One region of the Marinobacter sp. CP1 genome, then DNA from elsewhere that is predicted to be linked to it. Evidence: predicted binding sites of a transcription regulator. Region 1 holds the regulator's gene; the other holds the start of a gene.
What was found. Region 1 encodes sigma-54, which starts transcription at its own class of promoters, with help from an activator protein. Its sites were predicted from a motif close to ANTGGCATNNANNTTGCTNT; they were not measured.
Positions count from the first base shown of each region.

Region 2: flhA (flagellar biosynthesis protein FlhA) is a predicted target of sigma-54. The motif match lies at 6,392-6,411, and genes of this name have one in related genera.

Region 1 is NZ_CP011929.1:544,209-553,004, reverse strand. It holds gene mgtE (magnesium transporter) at 1-918, opposite strand, end outside; gene ACP86_RS02600 (HPr family phosphocarrier protein) at 928-1,197, opposite strand; gene rapZ (RNase adapter RapZ) at 1,205-2,089, opposite strand; gene ptsN (PTS IIA-like nitrogen regulatory protein PtsN) at 2,118-2,588, opposite strand; gene hpf (ribosome hibernation promoting factor) at 2,676-2,984, opposite strand; gene ACP86_RS02580 (RNA polymerase factor sigma-54) at 3,086-4,612, opposite strand; gene lptB (LPS export ABC transporter ATP-binding protein) at 4,764-5,489, opposite strand; gene lptA (lipopolysaccharide transport periplasmic protein LptA) at 5,467-6,021, opposite strand; gene lptC (LPS export ABC transporter periplasmic protein LptC) at 6,005-6,589, opposite strand; gene ACP86_RS02560 (KdsC family phosphatase) at 6,586-7,134, opposite strand; gene ACP86_RS02555 (KpsF/GutQ family sugar-phosphate isomerase) at 7,157-8,137, opposite strand; gene ACP86_RS02550 (ATP-binding cassette domain-containing protein) at 8,326-8,796, shown strand, end outside.
Region 2 is NZ_CP011929.1:355,368-364,163, forward strand. It holds gene ACP86_RS01640 (protein phosphatase CheZ) at 1-538, opposite strand, end outside; gene cheY (chemotaxis response regulator CheY) at 559-942, opposite strand; gene ACP86_RS01650 (RNA polymerase sigma factor FliA) at 1,105-1,848, opposite strand; gene ACP86_RS01655 (MinD/ParA family protein) at 1,880-2,692, opposite strand; gene flhF (flagellar biosynthesis protein FlhF) at 2,761-4,068, opposite strand; gene flhA (flagellar biosynthesis protein FlhA) at 4,129-6,309, opposite strand; gene upp (uracil phosphoribosyltransferase) at 6,528-7,166, shown strand; gene ACP86_RS01675 (uracil-xanthine permease family protein) at 7,169-8,425, shown strand; gene ACP86_RS01680 (hypothetical protein) at 8,406-8,796, shown strand, end outside.

The DNA.
Region 1 (8,796 bases):
GACGGCGGAGGCGGTCAGTGCCGTAATCAGGTTGATGCCCAGCCAGACGGCACGGCGACGGGTGGTTTTCCACACCGGCGCAAAGGTGTCCTCGTCTTCGTCCAGACCCGCCATACTCATCAGTGAGTGGTCCGCATCCTCCCGGATAACGTCAACCACGTCATCGATGGTGATCCGACCCAGCAGGCGGCCCTCCTCGTTTACCACCGGCGCCGAGATCAGGTCGTAGCGTTCAAACAATGTCGCTACCTTGGTGTCGGAGAGGCTCACGGGAATGGGCTCGATGTCGGTATCCATGACTTCCCGCACGGTGGAGGCGGGGTTGGAGACCAGCATTTTCGTGATGGGCAGCATGCCAATGAAATCGTCCCGGCGGCTGACCACGATCAGGCTGTCGGTCATGGGTGGCAGGGTGCGGTGCCTGCGAAGGTAGCGGAGCACAACATCGATACTGATGTCCGGGCGCACCGTAATGGTGTCCGTGTTCATCAGACCGCCGGCGGTGTCCTCCGGATAGGAGAGAACTTCCTCCACCCGTTGCCGGTCCTGCTCGTCCATGGTCTCCAGGACTTCCTGGATGACCGTATCCGGCAGCTGCTGCAGCAGGTCGGCCAGGTCGTCTGACTCGAAATCCTCGATGATGTCCGCCAGTTCCTGAGCGTTCAGCTGGCTCAGGAAGTAGCCTCGGATATCATCACTGAGATACTGGAGAACCTCGCCTTCGAGGTCTTTGTCCACCAGGTTCCACAGCAGGGCCCGCTGCCGGGGCGGTGAGGACTCCAGCAAATGGGCAATATCACTGGGGCTCAGGCCACCGTTCAGGATGCGGGCAACCTGCTTCAGTGCGCCACTGTCCAGCGCTTCGCTCAGGGAACGAAGACGCTGGCGGGCCTGGCTTTTTTCCAGAATATCGGTCATGTGTTTATTTTACTCACCCTCACCGAAATAGTCGTTAATCAGTTCCACCAATGCTTCGATGGCCTGTTCCTCATCCGGTCCGTCGGCAATGAGCTCCACATCGGTTCCTTTGCTGGCGGCCAGCATCATCACCTGCATGATGTTCTTCGCGTCCACATCCCGGCCTTTGCCGCTGATACGCACGCTGCTGTCGTATTCCGATGCCGTGTTGACCAGCTTCGCAGTGGCGCGCGCATGCAGGCCCAGTTTGTTGATGATGGTAATGGGGCGGCGAATCATGGCTTGATCAGATCTCTTCCCGGGTCTGCAGGTGTGGCAGCTCGGTGTGCCGCACTTGCACATTGCTGTACCGTTGCCGGAAGTACTCACCCAACTGCTCGCACACATACACCGACCGGTGCTGGCCGCCGGTACAGCCAATGGAAATGGTCATATAGCTGCGGTTACTGTCTGCAAAGGAGGGCAGCCAGGTATCCAGAAATGATTTCAGGTCCTCGATCATCTTCCGGCTTGCCGGTTCTTTTTCCAGAAACTCGATAACCGGCTGATCCGTCCCGACATACTTGCGGAGGCTGGTATCCCAGTAGGGGTTGGGCAGGCAGCGGACATCGAAAACGTAGTCGGAATCCAGCGGCACGCCGTGTTTGAAGCCGAATGACTGAAACAGGAGAGCCAGTTCCTGATCTTTTCGACCGACCACGCGCTGCTTGACCATGTCCCGCAGCTCGTACATGGACATGCCGGTGGTATTTACGTAAAGATCGGAAAGCTTGGAGAGGGGCTCCAGCAGTTTCTTCTCGCTGGTAATGGCTTCCCGGAGAGAGGTCCTGTCGTCACTCAACGGATGCTTTCTGCGGGTGGCGTGAAAACGCTGCAGAAGCGACTGCTCGTCGGCGTCCAGGAAGATGATTTCAACGGTAACCCCGGTTTCCTGGAGGCGCCGGTAGATCTCCTCGAAATTGGCCAGCTCGCCGGAAAGGTTCCGCGCATCGATACTGACGGCCATCTTGCCCAGTCGACCAGGCCTGGTCTGGCTGGCGGCTTCCCGTGTGAGGGGGAAGAGCAGGCCAATAGGAAGATTGTCGATGCAATAAAACCCGAGGTCCTCCAGCACATGAAGTGCGGTACTCTTGCCCGAACCGGACCTGCCACTGACGATAATCAGCTTCATGACCACCTTACCTCCACTGCAGTGAATATCAGCCGCCTGAGGCGGTCATGCGCTGGTACAGCGTGCTGGCGTCCTCGGATTGCCGGAGGCGATCACAGAACGACCGCTCATTGAACTTTTCAGCCAGTTGGCTGAGCAGCTCCAGGTGTTCGCTCGTTGCTTCCTTCGGGACGATCAGGGCGAAAATCAGATCCACCGGCTGATTGTCGATAGCATCGAATTCGACGCTTTCTTCCAGCGTCATCAGCACGCCCACCACGTGATCAAGTCCTTCCAGACGGCAGTGGGGAATGGCGATTCCCTGGCCAATGCCGGTGCTGCCCAGGCGCTCGCGGGAAATCAGGTTGTTGAAGAGCTGGGTCTCGCTGAGCGTGTTGTCCTGATGGTTTATCTGCTCGGCAATAAACTCCAGGGCCCGTTTCTTGCTGGACGCAGCTACCCTGCAGAGGGTGAGCTCCGGAGCAAGAATGTTCTCTATGGTCAGGGATGTGTCGCTCATGGATCGACTGCGTTTCCGTTAAAAAAAAGGCTGCGACACGTTACTCATGTCGCAGCTCGATTAGATGAATTGCATGAAAACAGTCAGTTAGCGAGAGCCGTTTCCGTGCATCCGGTCTACATTCTTTTCCTTGTGCTTGAGGATCTGACGGTCAAGCTTGTCGATCAGGGCATCGATGGCTGCGTACATATCCTCATTTTCTGCCTTTGCGTGAATCTCACCACCAACCACATGCAACGTGGCTTCCGCAATCTGGCGCACCTTTTCCACTTCCAGGGTCACCTGGCAGTTACTGATGTGGTCAAAGTGACGCTCGAGCTTCTCGAACTTCTCTGAAACATAATCCTTCAGTGCGGGAGTCAGTTCTACGTGATGGCCTGAAATATTGAGTTGCATAGGCGTCTCCTGTTGTCATCGTGCCGGCTCCCGGGAGCCGGTCTGGGTGCTGGCGCATTATGCGCCGGCGAATACGGTGTTGCGTCCCGGCCCCCGGGTATTCAGACCAGCCGCTTGCGCTCGTTGGACGGCGGAATGTGCATGGCCTCCCGGTACTTGGCAACGGTGCGTCGCGCAACCTTGATACCCTGTTCCCCTAGCATGGCTGCAATTTTGCTGTCGCTCAACGGCTTTTTGGGCGTTTCCGCCGCAATCAGCTTCTTGATCATCGCGCGTATGGCCGTGGAGGAGCATTCTCCACCCTCGTCAGTGCTGACATGGCTGGAGAAGAAGTACTTCAGCTCGAAAATGCCACGGGGGGTATGCATGTATTTCTGGGTGGTTACCCGTGAAATGGTCGATTCATGCATCTCTACCGCCTGGGCGATGTCTGAAAGAATCAACGGTTTCATGGCTTCTTCACCGTGATCCAGGAATCCCTGCTGGTGCTCGACAATACGGGTCGCGACTTTCAGCAAGGTCTCATTGCGGCTCTGCAGGCTCTTGATGAACCACTTGGCCTCCTGCAACTGGTCGCGCAGGTAGGTGTTGTCTGCGCTGCTGTCCGCACGCCTTATAAGTGAAGCATAGCTGGCATTGACCCGGATGCGCGGTGCAATTTCAGGATTCAGCTCAACACGCCAGCGGCCATTGTGTTTGCGAACGATCACGTCCGGAATCACATAATCGGGTTCGGCCCGGTCAATGACATCGCCCGGCCGCGGATTCAGGCCGGTGATCAGCGCCAGGACATCCCGCAACTGGTCTTCTTTCAGGCGGCTGCGGCGCAGCAACTGGGCGTAATCGCGGTTGCCCAGCAGGTTGATGTAATGGGTAATTACAAGGCGTGCCTGGGCCAGCCAGGGTGTTTCCGGCGGCAGCTGGTTGAGCTGGATCAGCAGGCATTCCTGTAGGTCCCGGGCAAACACGCCGGGCGGATCAAAGTGTTGCAGGCGGTGAAGCACGGCTTCCACTTCATCCAGTTCAAGGGGGTCTTCATCGTTCTCATCCAGCAGTCCGGCGTGGATTTCCTCCAGCGGGCTGGTGATATAGCCCCGTTCGTCCACTGCATCCATCAGGGCATGGGCAATGGCCTGGTCCCGTTCACTGAGGGGCGTCAGATTGAGCTGCCATTCCAGGTGATCCTGAAGCGTTTCGGTCGGGGAATTACGGGTTTCGAAATCGTGATCGTTTTCGTCGTCGTTGCGGGCTGCCGGCGCTGGTGCGGACTGGTAGATGTCGTCCCAGGCGGTATCAACCGGCAGATCGTCCGGAATGTTGTCAGGAATCTCGTTCTCCGAGGACCAGTCCGGGCCGTTCTCGGATTCATCCCAGTCGCTGGCCGGTTCCGGGGCAGCTTCAGCGGCGGACTCGGTGGCGTTGGCCTCGCGCTCGTCGTTTTCGCTGGCTGCGTCGGTCTGGTCATCGTCCTCGGAGGTCTCCAGCATGGGGTTGGATTCCAGTGCCTGCTGGATTTCCTGCTGGAGGTCGAGAGTGGAGAGCTGGAGAAGCCGGATCGCCTGTTGCAGCTGGGGCGTCATGGTCAGGCTTTGACCCAGCTTTAACTGTAAGGAGGCTTTCATAACCATGGTTCAGGATCCGTCACTCATCAGCGCGTTGTGTCATAAGTCGTGAAAAAATCTTTATATGCCGGTTACTTGCCGTGATTTTAATTTACCCTAGCAAGTTCTTTGCCGAGTTTACTTGCTACAGATCATCAAAACAATCAGCCATTGGGTGTCAGAGTCTGAATTCGTCGCCGAGATAGACTTCCTTGACCTGCTGGTTGGCCAGGATGGCGTCGGCATTGCCGGAGGCGATGATGTGGCCGCCGGAAACAATGTAGGCATTCTCGCAGATGTCCAGGGTCTCACGCACGTTGTGGTCGGTGATCAAAACGCCAATGCCTTTGTCCCGAAGGTGCCGGATGATGTGTTTGATGTCACTGACGGATATGGGGTCCACACCGGCGAAGGGTTCATCCAGCAGGATAAAAGCCGGCTCCATGGCCAGTGCCCGGGCAATCTCCACCCGTCGGCGTTCACCGCCGGACAATGCCATGCCAACACTGTCCCGGATATGGGTGATGTGGAATTCTTCCAATAAACCCTCGAGCTTCTTCTCCCGCTCTGCCTTGCCCAGCCCCGGCCGGGTTTCGAGGATGGCCATGATGTTGTCGCGTACGGACAGTTTGCGGAAGACCGAGGCTTCCTGGGGCAGGTAACCGATGCCCTGGCGGGCCCGACCATGCATGGGCAGGGGGGTGATATCCCGGCTGTCGATCGTGATCCGCCCGCGATCAGCGGGGACGAGCCCAACGATCATATAGAAGCAGGTGGTTTTCCCGGCACCGTTGGGACCAAGCAGCCCGACAATTTCCCCACTGCGGATTTCCAGGGAAACGTCGATCACCACTTTTTTCTGTTTGTAACTCTTTGCCAGGTTACTGGCTCTCAGAACTGCCATCGGATCCCTGTCTGTCTGTACTGCGTGGCTGAATCACCATCTCTACCCGGCCGCTGCCCTCGCCGGTGTCTGCGCCGCCCTCAGCGGTGACAACCCGGCCGACGGTATCATAATGAATGACATCACCCCGGAACAGGTTGCCATTCTGCTCGATGACTGCTTCCCGTTCAAAGGTCAGCTGGCTGTCGGTGGCAGACCAGGTAATGTTCAGGGCACGGGCATCGGTTTCGCCTTCCCCCTCGCGCGCCGGTTGACGGTATATAGCGGGCGTACCAGAGGCTTCGATCCGGCTCAGGCCGTCCTCGGTCCGGTACAGGACGACCCGCTCGGCAGTCAGGCGGGTATTGCCCTGCTCAAGTTCCACAGCGCCGGTGTAGGTGGCAATGCCCTGGCCGTCATCCAGGCGGGCGGTATCTGCGGTGACCTTGATAGGAGTGTCAGAATCAAGGTCAAATGCAGCCGCCGGGCCGATCATCACGACCGTTAGCAGGGCAGCCATCAGGCGCCGGTATCGGTTAGTTTCCGGTTTCATAGAGTCCTTCCACCTGGGAGTTCAGTTCCAGAATTCGTTCGTCTATCCACGCTTTCATGCCCGTGGCCCGGGTTATGCCGGTAACATCACGTATTTCTACGGGCGCGTCTGTATATACCATGCCCCGGTCGTTATCCAGGGTCAGGCTTGATGTTGTCAGGACGGCGTCCCGTTCGCCAATCGTGCGCTGAACCCGGACATTGTCCGTCAGGTACACCAGATTCTGGTTTTGCAGCAAGCTGCCATTGTCGGCCTCGACAATCCACGGCAGGGCCTCCTGGTCCCCGTACAGCTCGGCCCGGGGAGATTCCATGGTGGCCAGGTTGCCTTCCTCGAACTGCTCAATTCGGGGGCTGGAAAACCGGATCTTGAGATTGCCCGCTTCATCGAAGGAGGTGTACTGACCATTCACCACGAAACCGTCTGGTTCGGCGTCTCCCCGTAGGGCCGCTGCCTCGTCATCAATCACAGGGGGTTCATCGCTGCGCCAGAGCAGGAATACGGCTGCCACCACGGTAGCAGCCAGTGCCAGTGCTCGCAGCCAGGGTCTGTCCAGCAGCCAGTTCATGCCTCGGGCTCCAGATAGGGGGCAAGTGCTGCGTCAAGCCTGCCATGGGCCGTCAGCAGCAAGTCGCAGGCTTCGCGGACCGCCCCTTCGCCGCCCCGGGCAATGGTGCAGTAGTCGGCATGCTGCTGCACCAGCCAGTAACCGTTGGGCACGGTGATGCCCAGTCCGGCGAACCTCAGTGCCGGGAGATCTGGCAGATCGTCCCCCATGTATGCGATGGCCTCGGGGCTGATATCCATGGTGCTGACCAGTTCCTGAAGGGCTACCTTCTTGTCCTCTCGCCCCTGCATCAGGTGGGGAATGCCAAGATCCCGCATGCGCTTCTCGGTCAGGGGGGACTTTCGTCCGGTGATCACGGCCACGGTAATCCCGGCTGCCATCAGTTGTTTCAAACCCAGGCCATCCAGAATGTTAAAAGCCTTGAGCTCATCACCAGTGGCGCTGAAATAAAGCTTGCCGTCGCTCATGATGCCGTCGACATCCAGTGCGATCAGGCGGATCTTTACGGCCTTTGCCAACAGGGAATCCGGCCATTGGTGCTTCATATCAAACAGCTCCTCATAGCCCCTAGATAACGCCGGCACGCAGCAGGTCGTGCATATTGATGGCGCCAATCAGACCCCCCTGGTCGTCAGTAACGGGGAGGGCGTTGATCTTCATCTCCTCCATTATGTTCAGCGCTTCCGCCGCCAGATGATCGGCCTGGATCGTTTTACCATGCCGGGTCATGACCTCGTTGATGGGCGTATTGTGAATGTCCACCGATCGATCCAGAGTCCGTCGAAGGTCACCGTCCGTAAATATTCCGGTAAGAGTGCCTTTATCATTGACGACGGTGGTCATACCGAGACCCTTTCGGGACATCTCAAGAAGAGCACCGCTCAAGGGGGTATCCTCGTTGACGACTGGAATCTGATCACCGCTGTGCATGATGTCGGAGACCCTGAGCAGCAGCCGACGCCCGAGGCTGCCGCCGGGGTGAGAGATAGCGAAATCCTCGGCACTGAAGCCCCGGGCCTCAAGGAGTGCAACGGCGAGGGCATCGCCCATCACCAGGGTGGCCGTTGTGGAGGAGGTGGGCGCCAAACCCAGTGGGCAGGCTTCCACCATAACGCTGACGTCCAGATTGGCGACGGCTTCCCGGGCCAGTGTGGAGCTGGCATTGCCGGTCATGCTGATCAGCGGAGCGCCCATGCGTTTGATCAACGGCAGAATGGTGACCACCTCGCTGGTGTTGCCGCTGTTGGAAATGGCGATGACCACATCCTGGGAGGTGATCATACCCATGTCACCGTGGCTTGCCTCGCCCGGGTGCACGAAAAACGATGGCGTTCCAGTGCTGGCCAGGGTGGCGGCAATTTTGTTGCCAATGTGGCCGGATTTTCCCATGCCGGTCACAACCACGCGGCCCTTGCAGTTCATGATAACTTCGCAGGCCCGCGTGAACTGGTCGTCGATTCGGCCTTCAAGGGCATCAATGGCGTCGCGCTCAATGCGGATGGCGCGGATGGCAGAAGATCGGAAATCGCTGGGAGTCTGTTCGGTCATCGGGCTTTGGGCCTGGCTGTCGGGACGTTGTAAATGTTGGGCAGAGTATACCATTTTCACCCGGCAACGATGCCCGGTTACCGAAAGTTCAGTCAAACTGATCATTGCTATCAGTACATTTTGGGCACTTTGGATTGAGCTTGCGCGCTCCTTGGCATAATGTAGCCCCTCTTTGAAAGGTAAGGACTATGAATTCACCGGCTTACATATCGCTCAAGGACGTCGTGTTCTCCCGCTCAGGGCGCCGTATCTTCGACGGTGTCAGCCTGGACATCCCCCGCGGAAAAATCACCGCCATCATGGGGCCCAGCGGAACCGGGAAAACCACGCTGCTTCGCCTTATTGGCGGCCAGCTCAGGCCGGATTCGGGCAGTGTTGTGGTGGACGGCCATGAAGTGCCGAAGCTCAAGCGCAAAGCCCTCTACAGCCTTCGGGAAAAGATGGGCATGCTGTTCCAGAGTGGGGCGCTGTTCACCGATCTGAGCGTGTTCGAGAACGTGGCCTTCCCGTTGCGGGTGCACACAAAGCTGCCGGAAGACATGATTCGTGATGTCGTGCTAATGAAGCTTGAAGCCGTCGGATTGCGAGGCGCACGCCAACTGATGCCGTCGGAACTGTCCGGAGGTATGACCCGCCGGGTTGCTCTTGCCCGAAGTATT
Region 2 (8,796 bases), 190 kb from region 1:
AGTCCTGAGCCAGCAGGATTTCCGACAGGTTGCTGTACATGGTGTCGGCATCGGTTGCCATGCTGACAAAAAAACGATCAATCCGGCCGTACAGCTCGCGAAACTCAGCCGGCTGCATTTCCCGGCGACGCAGGCGCTGCCACTCATCACGCAACGCGGCGGCCTCGTCTCTGAGGGCATTGGCCACCGGCATGGTTTCCTCAACCAGGTCCATGGTCCGGTTGGCTGCTTCACCGGTCATCTGCACAACGTATTCGAGACGATCAGAGGCATCAGTCATCTTTGACAGTGCTTCCTGCTGCTCGGCGTTACGGGGATCAATCTGGAAGTTCCGGATTGCTTCGTGCAGGCTCCGCGTCAGCCGCCCTACCTCACGGTACAGACTCTGATCCCTGACCTCGCTGAGTTCATTGATCAGGGTCATGGCTTTGGCATAATCACCCGCATCAACACTCTCGGCCAGTTCCGCTGCCTGCCGCTGGAGCTTTTCCGTCACCTCCGGTTCAAGGCCCCGATGGTTCTTTTTGCTATCGCTCATGAGAGCCATCCGACCTCTGGTTACTGGATTCTTTCAAAGATTTTCTCAATCTTTTCCTTGAGCACGGCAGCGGTGAACGGCTTGACCACATACCCGTTTACGCCTGCCTGGGCAGCGGCAACGATCTGGTCGCGCTTGGCCTCAGCAGTTACCATCAATACCGGCAGGGTTTTCAGATTCTCGTCCGCCCGAACGGCCTTGAGCAGGTCGAAGCCTGACATGCCAGGCATGTTCCAGTCGGTCACCAGAAAATCGTATTTGCCGCTTTTGAGCATTGGCAGTGCCGTGTTGCCGTCGTCAGCTTCATCGGTGTTGGTGAAGCCAAGATCACGCAGCAGGTTCTTGATGATCCGTCGCATTGTGGAGAAGTCGTCCACAATGAGGATTTTCATGTTTTTGTCCAATGGGACCTCCAGTTAGTAACACCCGGAATTCGTTTGACCTTTGCGTTCAAAGTCTAGCAGGCCGCTGTTTTAACCGCTTATTGTCGGACCTTTGCTTCGGTTGTAAAGCATCGGTTACCAAAAACTACAGACCACCTCGTTGGCGACACAGACTGAACGCGGTCAGTTGTCCGATTCCTGACGCCAATCCGAGAGCCGCCCCCGAAGGCGCAGGGCTGCCTGGCTGTGAATCTGGCTTACCCTGCTCTCACTGACGCCGAGCACCGCGCCAATCTCCTTGAGGTTCAGTTCTTCCTGGTAGTAAAGGCTCAACACCAGCTTTTCCCGCTCCGGCAGGTCTTCAATCGCCTCAGCGAGGCTCCGCCGGAAGGCATCGGAGGACAAACCCTCAAGGGGATTATCCTGCGTCTCTGTCTGTTCTATCGGCAGCTCTCCGGATTCATTGAGCTCGTCGAGGCTAAAAAGTCGACCGCTGTTGGAATCGGAAAGGTAGGAGTGGTATTCGGGCAGCCCCATGCCCAGCTCTTCGGCCACTTCCTGATCGTGGGCTTCGCGGCCAAGTCGATCTTCAACGGCTTTGATGGCCTGGGAAATGCGACGGGCGTTGCGATGAACAGAACGTGGCACCCAGTCACCCTTGCGGATTTCGTCCACCATGGCGCCGCGAATACGGATACCGGCGTAAGTCTCGAAGGTAGCACCTTTGGTGGAGCTGTAACGCTGGGCGGCCTCGAGCAGACCAATCATGCCGGCCTGCATCAGGTCTTCAAGCTGGACGGACGCCGGCAGGCGAGCCATCAGGTGAAGGGCAATTTTCTTGACCAGCGGCGCGTGCTGCTCAATGAGCTGAGCCGGCTTCTGCGCACTTGACTGGTTATAGATTCCGAGGTTTTTCGCCAATGTCATGTATCCGGTTTTTTGTTTGACTGGATCCGATTCAGACTTCGACGAGCCGCTCCACAAAAAATTCCAGATGCCCGCGGGGAGAGGACGGCAACGGCCAGCTATCTACCTTGTCCGCCAGCGCCTTGATGGCCAGTGAAGCTTTCGCCCTGGGATAGGCGTCCAGCACCGCACGCTGCCGCTGAACCGCTTTCTTCACGGCCTCATCGTAGGGGACTATTCCTACGTATTGTAGTGCCACATCGAGGAAGCGCTCGGTGACCCGGGTCAGTTTTTCAAACAGATGCCGGCCTTCCTGCTCATTCCGGACCTGATTGGCAAGAATACGGAAGCGGTTGGTTCCATAATCACGGTTCATCAGCTTGATCAGGGCATAGGCATCGGTGATCGAGGTCGGCTCGTCGCAGACAACCAGCAGCAGCTCCTGCGACGCTCTCAGAAAACTGACCACTGACTCGGAAATACCGGCGGCGGTATCAACGATCAGGACATCGATCTGATCACCCAGTTCGCTGAACGCATTAATCAGCCCGGCATGTTCCATGGGGCTGAGCTGGGTCATTCGTTGGGTACCGGAAGAGGCGGGGACAATCTTGATGCCACCGGGACCATTCACCAGAACGTCCTTCAGATCACAGTCGCCCGCCAGAACATCCTGGAGGTTGCGATTGGCAGTGATGCCCAGCAAGACGTCGATATTGGCGAGCCCCAGATCGGCGTCGAGCAGCACCACTCTCCGGCCTTTCTGCGCCAGGGCGATTCCGAGGTTCACCGACACGTTACTCTTGCCGACACCACCCTTTCCGCCGGAAACTGCAATCACCTGTACCGGATGTGCTCTGCTCATACTGTTTTTGGTCTCTCGCCACGTTTCGCCGGCTTTGTCTCCGACGCCTGCTGTCAATCTGTCCGGTCTCAGGCGTGCTCTTTCAGGCCCTCTGCGACCGCTTGCTGTTGCTGGAGTGTTTTCAGCCGATCCACGGCCAACCGCACCAGCGGAACGGCTTCTGCGTGGTGCAGGTCTTCAGGAATCTTCTGGCCGTCTGTGTAATAGGCTACCGGCAGACCGGTTTCCATCACAAACCCGAGAGACTCGCCCAGCGTCAGGGCCTCGTCGATTTTGGTCATCACACAGCCCGCAAGATTTGCCATCTTATAGCAATGCCACACGGATTTCATGATGCGAGGCTGACTGGTTGCCGAGACCACCAGATGGGTTTTGATATTGTGATGGCTGCGAGCCAGTTCGGCCAGCTGTTCCTGGTAGCCTTTGTCCGCACTGGTCAGTCCGGCGGTATCAATCAGCACCAGATGACGGTCTGACAGTTCGTCCAGAATATCGTCCAGACTGTGACTTTCATCCACGACCCGAACCGGCACATTCAGGATCCGACCGAACACGAATAACTGCTCGTGCGCCGCCACCCGATAGCGATCCGTGGTAACCAGGGCCACGGAATCGGAGCCATGCTTGAGCACGTAACGAGCGGCGAGTTTTCCGATGGTGGTGGTTTTCCCGGACCCTGTCGGACCCACCAACGCATAGGCGCCGCCCTCATCCAGCCACTCCATTCGGGAGGTCCGAACCCCGGTACACAGCATTTTCAGGGACTGCTTCCAACCGTCTTCCAGGCGCCCCGCCTTGTGACGACGGGAAATTGACCCCGCCAGATCACTGCCGAGGCCGAACTCCTGCAAGCGCTCGGCAAGCCTCTGCTGCACGGCGGTGGTCGCAGAAACCTCCGGCTCCTGTTGCGGCCGATGGCCCTGCATCATGTCTTTGAGCGAGCTGATCTCGGCCCGCATCTGCGCCAGCTCATCGGAATAGGCTTCCCTCGGCGCCTGTGGCAGAGGTTCAATATCACCAAAACCACCGCTCACCTCTTCCTGAATGGCAGCGAACGAACCGGCGTAGCTCGCGCCCTGCGATGCCCGCTTTTCCCGTACTTCACGGATGCGGTCCCGGGACCGGCTCAGCTCGTCCTCAAGACGCCTGTGCTGGTCGGCCTGCATCTCGGCCAAGCGGGACCCGTTGGTGGCTTCTTCTGCCTGGTTGCCCAGTCGCTGGCGCGCCATATTCTCGTCATAGTCCAGCGCCGTCACAATTTCGACACCGCCGTCGACCCGACGATTGGAAAGGATCACGGCGTCCGGCCCCATCTGTTCACTGACCTGCTTGAGCGCCTCGGCCATGGTCTGAGCAAAAAACCGTTTTACTTTCATGATGCCTCTTCCTCCACCGGCAACGCCGTGCCGGCGCTGTCCGCTCTGTCATCCGCGCCGTTACTGGCCAACGGACGCCACGATCGTAATCTGTTTGTTATCCGGAATTTCCTGGTACGAGAGCACATGGAGCCGCTCTACCCCGTAGCTGGCGAACTTCGCCAGCACCGGCCTCAGGGGCCCGGACACCAGCAGAATGGCTGGCTTGCCGAGCATCTCCTGACGCTGGACGCTCTCCTGAAGCGAGCGCTGGAGTTTTTCAACCATATTCGGCTCCAGGACCAGGCCAATATCTTCCTGTCCGCCGGATTGTTGACTCTGTTGAACAGACTTCAGCAATAACTGTTCCAGATCCGGATCCAGGGTGATCACCGGTATCTCCGATTCGTTGCCGCAGATACTCTGGACAATCATCCGGCGCAGGGACTGCCGCGCAACGGTGGTCAACAGCTTCGGATCCTGACTCTTCGGATGCACGTTCACGATGGCCTCGGCAATGGACCGCATGTCTCGGATCGGCACTTCTTCCTTCAGGAGGTTCTGCAGCACTTTCAGCAGCAGACTGATGGATACGGTGGTGGGTACCAGTTCCTCGGCCAGCTTCGGAGAAATCTTTTCAAGCTGATCCAGCCATTTCTGGACTTCCTCATGGCCCAGCAGCTCGTGGGCGTGTTTCTGCAGTACCTGGTTAAGGTGGGTCGCGACCACCGTACTGGCATCGACCACGGTATAGCCGAGCGTCTGGGCCTGGTCTTTCTTGTCTGGCTCAATCCAGCTGGCGTCCAGACCGAACGCCGGATCCTTGCCTTCAATGCCTTCTATCTTTCCGAATACCTGACCGGGGTCGATGGCCAGTTCGCGGTCCGGATGGATTTCCGCTTCGGCAATGGTCACGCCCATCAGGGTGATGCGGTAGACATTGGGCATCAGATCGAGGTTGTCTCGAATGTGGACCGAGGGCATCAGGAAGCCGAGATCCTGGGACAGCTTTTTACGAACGCCCTTGATACGACTGAGCAACTGGCCACCCTGTGACTTGTCCACCAGCGGGATCAACCGGTAACCCACTTCCAGACCGACAATATCGACAGTGGACACATCGTCCCAACCCAGCTCCTTGGTCTCTCCGGGGGCCGGTAGTTGACGCCCCTGATCGCCGCCAGCATCACCGCCTGGAGGCAGATCACGACCCGCCGGCCGTGGAGCCGCCCCGCCCGCGCCCCTAGCCGGGAATGCGCCATCTTCTTCGACGGTCTGTCTCTGGTGCTTCCAGATATACCAGGCAGCGCCGGCGGCCAGTGCACCCAGACCCAGGAAGGCCACGTGGGGCATTCCGGGAATCAGACCGAGAATGATCAGGATAGCGGCGGCAATGGACAGCGCCTTGGGCGCACTGAACATTTGCTGGAGGATCTGGCCGCCCATGTCCTGGCTGGAGGTAACCCGCGTTACCATGATTGCAGCAGACGTGGACAGCAGCAGCGAGGGAATCTGTGCCACCAGGCCGTCGCCAATGGTCAGCAGCGCATATCGCTCCATGGCCAGCCCGAAATCCAGGCCGTGCTGCAGCATACCAATGGCAATACCGCCAATGATGTTGATCGCAAGAATCAGCAGGCCGGCAATGGCGTCGCCCTTCACAAACTTGGACGCACCGTCCATGGAGCCGTAGAAATCCGCTTCCTGGGCGATTTCGGCACGTCGATGCTTGGCCTCATCCTGATTGATCAGGCCGGCGTTCAGGTCCGCATCAATCGCCATCTGCTTGCCTGGCATGGCATCCAGCGTGAAACGGGCGCTCACCTCGGAGACCCGGCCGGCACCCTTGGTCACGACCAGGAAGTTGATGATCATCAGGATCGCAAACACCACCAGACCCACGGCGTAATTGCCGCCGATCAGAACGGCGCCGAAGGATTCGATCACTTTACCGGCGGCATCGCCGCCTTCGTGGCCGTTCAGCAGAACAATCCGGGTGGACGCCACGTTCAGGGCGAGACGCAAAAGTGTGGCTACCAGCAGGACTGTCGGGAAGGACGCAAACTCCATCGGCCGCAGGGCGTAGACACACACCAGCAGAATGACAATGGACAGGGTGATGTTGAAAGTAAAGAACACGTCCAGGAGGAACGCCGGCATGGGCAGAATCATCATGCCCAGCAAGCCCATCAGCATGATGGGTATGCCCAGGTTGCCCCGCGTCAGGGTTTTGACGTTATTGAGGACTAAAGCTCTGTCCATGCCGGATACTTCTCCGATTGGCCGTGCCTGCAGGCGTTTTGAAGGTCGAAAATCTGACACCGGAGCGTCGTTTGGAAGGGTTATCGCAAGATCCGTACCACCCCTTAGGGGATTTCCGTTAAGCAGCCATTTGCGGCCTGACTCGCCTTGCCAGATGCGGTATCCTTGCGCCATTTGATCGCGACGCCAAAATTCCAACCAGACACACAGGTGACCCCATGCCAATCCACGAGGTAAAACACCCTCTGATCCGCCACAAGCTCGGCATCATGCGCCGTGCGGATATCAGCACCAAGAATTTCCGGGAGCTGGCACAGGAAGTCGGTGCACTCCTGACCTACGAGGCCACCAAAGACTTCAATCTGCAGGAAAAGACCATCGAAGGCTGGGCAGGGCCGGTTAACGTGGAACAGATTCACGGCAAGAAGGTCACCATAGTGCCGATCCTGCGGGCCGGCCTTGGCATGCTTGACGGTGTCCTCAGCCTGATTCCGGTGGCCCGAGTCAGTGTTGTCGGCCAGATCCGCAACGAGGAAACCCTCGAGGCCAGCACCTACCTTGAAAAGCTGGTGGGCGAACTGGACCAGCGTATGGCCATGATTGTCGATCCGATGCTCGCCACCGGCGGCTCAATGATCTCCACCATTGACCTGCTCAAGAAGGCTGGCAGCACCGAGATCCGGGCCCTGGTTCTGGTCGCCGCGCCCGAAGGCGTTGAAAAGGTTCTGGAGAAACATCCGGACGTATCTATCTACACCGCCTCCGTTGATGAGCGCCTCAACGACAAAGGCTACATCCTTCCGGGTCTCGGCGATGCCGGCGACAAAATCTTCGGCACCAAGCAAAAGGACGTTTAAGAATGCAGGACCATACCAACGACCCGGTCTGGAAACAGGCCATTGCTGGCTCCCAGATGCTGCTGGTGGCGTTCGGCGCACTGGTTCTGATGCCCCTGATTACCGGACTGGATCCCAACGTGGCGCTGTTTACCGCCGGTCTGGGCACCCTGATTTTCCACATAGTCACCGGCGGCCAGATCCCGATCTTCCTGGCCTCGTCCTTCGCCTTCATTGCCCCGGTGATTGCCTCCAAAGGCCGGTTTGGCATGGAAGAAACCCTCGGCGGGCTGATGGCCGCGGGTATTCTCTACATTTTCCTGAGTGGCCTGGTACGCCTGCGGGGCACCGGTTTTGTCCGTCGCTTGCTGCCGCCCGTGGTCATCGGCCCGGTGATCATGACCATCGGCCTCGGCCTGGCACCGGTTGCGGTTCACATGGCCTCGGGTCGCACCGGTGACGGCGCCACTCAGTTGATCCCCTACGACACCGCCATCTGGATCGCCATGATCTCTCTGGCCGTGACCATCATCATGTCGGTCTGGTCGAAAGGCATTTTCCGGCTGATTCCGATCATGTTCGGCGTTATAACCGGCTACATCCTCTCCGCGTTTGCCGGTATCGTGGATACCACGCCAATCCGGGAAGCCGCCTGGTTCGCCGTTCCCAACTTTGTTGCGCCGGAGTTCAGCTGGGGCGCCGTGCTGTTCATGATCCCGGTCGCCATTGCGCCGGCCATCGAACACATCGGTGACGTGCTGGCCATCGGCAACGTGACCCGAAAGAACTACCTGGAAAAACCGGGCCTGCACCGCACCCTGCTGGGTGACGGCCTGGCCACCAGCGCCGCCTCCATGCTTGGAGGACCGCCCAACACCACCTACTCGGAAGTCACCGGCGCCGTTATGCTCACCAAGAACTTCAACCCCAAGGTCATGTGGTGGGCTGCCTGCATCGCCATTGTTCTGGCTTTCGTTGGCAAGTTCGGCGCAGCACTGCAAACCATCCCGGTGCCCGTCATGGGCGGCATCCTCTGCCTGCTGTTCGGTTCCATTGCCGTCGTTGGCCTGAACACACTGATCCGCCACCAGGTAGATCTTTCGCAGTCTCGCAACCTGGTTATCGTGGGCGTTACCCTGGTGTTCGGTATTGGCGGCATGGTGCTCGGGCATCTCGAAGGCATCGCGCTCTGTGCGGTGGCTGCCATCATCCTGAACCTGATACTGCCCGGCAGCCGCGAGGCATGGGGTAAAGCCGTCTATGAGCAGAAAGCCGACTGACAGCTCCGGCATGCCCCCCCGCGGCATTCGGTTACGGCAGAAACACCCTCTGCTCCACATGGTCGAAGCCGATCTGCCCGACATGGCCGCCCGCAAGGCCCTCCGCCTGATGGCCACCGGCCGACTGGCCGCCGCCATGGCCAAACGCCCGGGCTCGGTTTACCTCTCCGAAAGCTACTACCAACCCCGCCAGCCGGTGCTGAACACTACCCTCAAAGTGCTCGGTGGCGTCCTCGGGGCCGTTACCCGTAGCGAGGTACCGTTCCACTTCCAGACCGACGAGCAGGCCCGCAAGCACTTCCTGTCCTGCGGCTTTACCTCGACCACGGTCCATGACCCGCGGGCCTCGTATGGGATACTGCCGATTCCGG